2 regions of the Tissierella pigra genome follow, and region 2 is predicted to be linked to the other one. Evidence: a T-box and tRNA genes for the amino acid it is inferred to sense, from the RefSeq annotation. Region 2 holds a T-box; the other holds one or more tRNA genes.
The links. The T-box of region 2 lies ahead of aspS (aspartate--tRNA ligase). A T-box ahead of a tRNA ligase gene usually reads a tRNA of that ligase, here a tRNA-Asp.
Positions count from the first base shown of each region.

Region 1 (3,165 bases), 2.0 Mb from region 2:
GGAAAATAAATAGATCTCAATAAAGAATTGATTGCTTTTTAAATGTCATTATTATGATATTTCTTGAGAAGAGTTAAAGTAGGCATGTAAATATAAGGGGGATATAAGAGTATGTATACAAAATCTGAAATACTTAGTATTGCAAAAACACAACTGGCACTTGATTATAATTGTCAGATTTCAGACTTTAAAAAAGAGGAAAATATAATTACTGAAAACAAGCTCCTAGAGGGAAGGCGTATCAATGAAAGTGATGGATGCTTCCTAAAGATAATTACTATCGGTGGTAAGGCAATAATTTGTGCTGATGAGAAAATAAGACCTTGGATTGAAGAGAAAATATTAAAGAAAAATGCACTTTGGTTGTTTGATTACGGTAATCTTAGGATGATAGATAATAAATTAAGAGAATTTGGCCATGAAATTGATGAGATGCCCCATTTTTATCTACCAAACCCTGTTACCTGTGAGATAAAGCCTATGACTACAATAAAGTGGTTTGAAAAGGAAGAGATATTACAATTTAAAGATGATAGTAGGTTTGAGCAAGCTTTTGTTTTTGATGAGAATTATCCAGATGTTCTTGGAGTTGCTGCTTACGATGGTGACAATATCATGGGGATGGCAGGATCTAGTGAAGACAGTAAAACTTTATATCAAATTGGTATTGATGTGCTACCTGAATATAGAGGAAAAGGTATTGGTACAAATTTGGTTGCATTATTAAAGCAGGAGCTTTTAAAGCGTGGAAAGATACCTTTTTATGGGACATCAGTATCTAATATTAATTCTAAGAATGTTGCAATAAATGCTGGCTTTTTTCCAGTATGGGCAGAGGTATATTCAAAAAAATTATAGTCCTAAGAAGATATGTTATGTTATAGATTATTCAATACACTATCTTAGTGATTATATAAAAAGTGTGGGATTTGCTAGAATTGAAGTGATTACAACAATACATGGAATGTTCCTTATGATTTTTTATATAAAACACAAAAATGACACCGTATTTGAAATATTTATTTCAAATACGGTGTCATTTTATTTTGATAAAACGCTTAAAGCCCTTGATTATCAAGGGCTTTAAGATAAGTTTGGAGCTGGCGAGAGGAATTGAACCCCCAACCTACTGATTACAAGTCAGTTGCTCTGCCGATTGAGCTACGCCAGCATAATGGCGACCTGGAAGGGACTCGAACCCTCGACCTCCAGCGTGACAGGCTGGCATTCTAACCAACTGAACTACCAGGCCATTATATTTTACAGCCTCGAAACTCAAATCTATTTACTCGTTACACCCGTATAGATTTGGTTCTCGTTGCATTTGACCTACATCAACTTAACTTAGTTCGCTGTGTTAGGTCATAATGGTGACCCCACCGGGATTCGAACCCGGGTTACCGCCGTGAAAGGGCGATGTCTTAACCGCTTGACCATGGGGCCATATGAGTCGTCTAAAGACAACCTTCTTAATATTAACATGGATTATTATATTTGTCAAACATATTTTTATATTTTATTATTTAACTTTTTAAAATGATAATGTAACTCGTTGTGCTAGTTAAAATTTACAAATATAAAAACTCCAGCAATTATGTTAATCTATCATTAATACTGACAAATAAATTACTCCAACATACATTAAACAACGCCACAATATCAAGGCTACCTAAAATTATATTATTAAAAAAGATAATAGCAATTTAATTGCTATTATCTTTTTTAATAACACTTCAATATCTTATAGTGATAGATTATTATATGTATACAGCGTGATGTTATTGACAATACTCGACAATTTTGGATCAAGATGAAAGGATGGTGATTATGGAGAAGAGAAAAAATAATCTTATAGTTATCACAAGGATATTGATTGTTATTCTATTTATATCTTTCTGGGAAATTGCTGCTAAATTAAAGCTCTATAATGCTTTTTTTACAAGTTATCCAAGTGAGATTATTTTAGATTTAAAACAATTTTTTTTAAGTGGAGACTTAGTAAAACATACATCTATAACCTTACGTGAAGCACTTGCTGGATTATTTTATGGTACTATTATAGGAATTTTTGTTGGACTATTATTTGGACAAGTACAATCATTAGGTAAAATTTTTTTACCGATAATTACAGCTATTCATGGTGTACCTCAACTTACACTAGCACCAGTATATATATTATGGTTTGGACTGGGTCTAACATCAAAGATATTTCTTGCAGCATTAATGGTCTTTTTCAATGTTTTTTTCTCTACTTATGCAGGTATTCAAAATGTAGAACCCAAGCTCATTGAATCCGCGAACTTACTAGGTGCAGGAACGATACAAACAATATACCATGTCGTGTTACCATCTAGTATGCCTTGGATAATAGCTGGCATTCGTAATGGTGTAGGGGCTTCTTTAATTGGTGCAATCATTGGAGAATTTATGGGGGCTTCGGCAGGGTTTGGATGGATGATTGCTTATGCGTCATCATATTTTAAAATTGCTCGTGTTATGTCATGTATTTTTATTTTATTAATAGTAGGTATTATTCTTAATTTTATTCTTGATAAGATTGAAGCATATTTACTGCGTTGGAGAGCAGTTACAAGATTATCTCTACATCATGAAAAAAATACATAAAATCTAATTAAATAAGGAGGCAGAATATGAAAAAATCAATAATTATCGTACTTTTAATTTGTTTAGTAGCTGGAGTATTTACTGGATGCACATCAAAAGGTGTTTATAATGATTCTGATCTTACAAAAATTGTAATATCAGAAATGAGAGGAGAGTCTTGGATTCCTGTATATGCAGCTGAAATGTTAGGCTACTTTAAAGAAGAGGGTTTAGATACTGAATGGGTTGTTTTTAAAGATGGGCCAATAGCTTTCCAAGGAATGCATGCAGGAGATTCACAATTTTGTATGTTATCTACTGAGCCGGTACTTCGTGCTTTTGAAGAGGGCTTAGAGTCTAAGATTGTTATTTCAACAGTAAAGAATAAACAATATATTTTTGCTGGAAATTCTGAAATAACAAGCGTTGAACAATTAAGAGGTAAGACGATTTTTGCTGGTATGCCAGGTTCTGCTCCTTATTCATTTGTTCTTTCTGTTTTAGAAGAAGCGGGACTTTCTGAAAATGATGTTGAATGGATAAATATGGAGTATGGAGCTG
Region 1 is NZ_JAHLPJ010000001.1:3,695,060-3,698,224, reverse strand. It holds gene tadA (tRNA adenosine(34) deaminase TadA) at 1-13, shown strand, start outside; gene KQI41_RS17910 (GNAT family N-acetyltransferase) at 112-858, shown strand; tRNA gene KQI41_RS17905 (tRNA-Thr) at 1,096-1,171, opposite strand; tRNA gene KQI41_RS17900 (tRNA-Asp) at 1,176-1,252, opposite strand; tRNA gene KQI41_RS17895 (tRNA-Glu) at 1,369-1,443, opposite strand; gene KQI41_RS17890 (ABC transporter permease) at 1,828-2,625, shown strand; gene KQI41_RS17885 (ABC transporter substrate-binding protein) at 2,652-3,165, shown strand, end outside.
Region 1: it encodes a tRNA-Asp, which carries the amino acid that the T-box ahead of aspS (aspartate--tRNA ligase) is inferred to sense. The anticodon was not compared.

Region 2 (3,165 bases):
ATTAAATCTCCTTTTTCCCCTTCCATTCTTTCTATAATGTTTGTGAACTCTTCTTCACTAAAGAACTTAGCAATAGGAGAAGTCACTCCTTCTTCAGTTATTTTAATCCATGCTAATCCTTTTGCACCGTAGGTTTTTGCATAGTCTTCTAAAGCAGTTATATCCTTCCTTGTAAACTTATCTCCATATCCTTTTACATTGATTCCTCTTACAGCACCGTTGTTTTCAATGGCTCCACTAAATACTTTAAATCCACAGTTCTTTACTAAGTCGGAAATATCCTTTAACTCAAATCCAAATCTTAAATCTGGCTTATCAACTCCATATCTTTCCATGGCTTCATTATAAGTTATTCTCTTAATAGGAAGATCTATTTCCACACCTTTTAATTCTTTGAATAATCTATATAACAATTGTTCATTTATAGAAATAATATCTTCTATATCTACAAAAGACATTTCAATATCTATTTGAGTAAATTCTGGTTGTCTATTGGCTCTTAAATCTTCGTCTCTAAAACATTTAACTATTTGGAAATATCTATCCATTCCTGCAACCATCAGAAGCTGTTTCATTAACTGTGGAGATTGAGGAAGTGCATAGAATTCTCCAGGATTTACCCTACTAGGCACTAAATAATCTCTTGCTCCTTCAGGCGTTGGCTTTGTAAGCATAGGTGTTTCTATTTCAATAAAGCTATTTTCATCTAAGAAGTCCCTTACTACTTTGGCTGTTTTAGCTCTTAGTTTTAATCTTTCCTGCATAGATGGTTTTCTTAAATCTAAATATCTATATTTTAGTCTCATAGATTCAGACACATTGTCGTCATCTTTAATATATATAGGTGTAGTTTCAGATTCATCTAGGATTTTAAGTTCATCTACTAAAACTTCCACTTCGCCAGTAGGTATTTCTTTATTAATGCTTTGTCTGATTCTTACTTTTCCTTTAATTGCTAATACGAATTCTGATCTGATTTTTTCAGCTTTATTAAATACTTCACTAGACACAGTATTATCAAATACAATTTGAGCAATTCCTGTAGTATCTCTTAAATCCATAAATATAATTGAACCTAAATTTCTTTCTCTTTGAACCCATCCCATTAACACTACTTCTTTACCGTCATGTTCTGGTCTTAGTTCTCCACACATAATGGTTCTTCTTAAATTTCCCATTTTTTCTCCCATATTATAACCTCCTCAAAAAAATATAAACCTCTCATCTCTGATATTCAGGGACGAGAGGTTATCTCGCGGTACCACCCTAATTAGGTTTTCCTCACTCGAAATTTTAACGCATTTCTGCGAATTAATCCTTACAGATTACTTACTCAAAGGTGTCTTCATTAAATATTAGTATCGGTTTTCACCTTCTACCGACTCTCTATAACTAAGAAATTTAATTACTCTTCCTTATCTTTGTAATAATTATATTTATTTTCATTAATTATAGACCAAAAAATAATTAGTGTCAAGAACTATTATAGTTTTAATCTAAAGTGGTAATAAATTCTTTATCATCACAGCTTATATGGTTTGCCAACCAATCTATGATTAGAACTTTCAATTCATTTAGATTCTCCTCAGAACTGTTTTCTATGGTCTTTTGATATATCCTATATATCTCTTCTATGAAATGATTATGTTTTTTTCTATGATTAAGAAATCCTTTATATGAGTTTTCCAGCATTAACATTTCTTCCTCATAAAAGTGATTATTTGCATAATTCATTAAAAATATAAATATTTTTTCAACAGTTTCTATATCAGATTCAGGTCCTAAATCAAAAATCTCTTTTGCCTTGTCAAAAATACTTTTATGCTGCTCATCAATTGTATCTATTCCCGTTTCAAGATCTTCAGTCCACCATAACATAAAGTCATCCCCTTTTATTAGTGATTTTCTAATATCTTTCTTTTATTTTCAATTAATTCATCAATTCTATTTAAATATTCCTTTAAATCTTTAAAATTTGGAACTCTCTCTATTCTATTTTCCTGTGGAAAATAAATCTTGGATACTGAACCCATACCTGCTGCCATTATAGTTTCTTTTTCTTCCATCATCATAATATTATATATGCAATCCATTTCTGGTTTACAATATCCTATATTTTCAAAGTTTCCTAATATTTGCTTCTGTCTATAAAGATAATAGGGTACTAGTCCCATTTTATCTGAAGCTTTTATGGTTTTATTTAACATCTCACTTAAAACATGCTGAGTTTCTATTGAATACTTATCCATAGTATCCTTAAACTTAGAACCTCTTTTTACTGAAAGAGTATGTATAGTAAGATTTTCTGGATCTAGCTCTTGAACTTCTTCTAATGTATGTTTCACTTCTCTAACTCCTTCGCCTGGCAACCCTATAATTAAGTCCATATTTATTATATTAAATCCGATTTCTTTTGCCAAGTTAAAAGTCTTTATAATATCATATGAATTATGATGTCTTCCTATAAGTTTTAATGTATTATCGTTCATGGTTTGAGGATTTATACTTATTCTACCAATATTATTTTTATTTAACATTTCCAAATACTCTTTAGTTATAGTATCAGGTCTACCTGCTTCCACAGTAATTTCCCTTATATTTTTCTCTCCAAATTCATTATATATAAATTGAATAATTCTTTCAAGTTCCATTGGGAAAATTGCCGTTGGTGTGCCGCCACCTATATATACTGTATTTATCTTTTTACCTTCCATTATGTTTTTTATACTCTTGATTTCATCCATTAGTTTTATGATATATTCTTCAATATAGTCTCTATATTTATCTATTGGTAATGCTGGAAAAGAACAGTATAAACATCGAGTAGGACAAAAAGGTATACTAACATAAAGACTATATCTATCTTTATCTAAAGGATAGATATAGCTTCTTTGTCTTTTTCCAATATCCAATGTAAGTTTAGCTTTCTTAATGTCTAGCTTATATTCCTTTGTCAATGTTTTTATTATTATATCTTCATCTATATTTTTATCTAATAGATCATGAATAATTTTTATTGGTCTTATTCCAGTTAAAATACCCCAAGGAGTTTCATTCTCAGATATATTTATTAATGTATTATATAAGGATTTTTTAATTCCAATTCTTATATATTTATCTAAAGTATCTCTATATATTTCTATTAGATTAATATCTTCAATTGAT
Region 2 is NZ_JAHLPJ010000001.1:1,736,227-1,739,391, reverse strand. It holds gene aspS (aspartate--tRNA ligase) at 1-1,190, opposite strand, end outside; T-box leader at 1,234-1,431, opposite strand; gene KQI41_RS08470 (bacteriohemerythrin) at 1,492-1,878, opposite strand; gene hemZ (coproporphyrinogen dehydrogenase HemZ) at 1,896-3,165, opposite strand, start outside.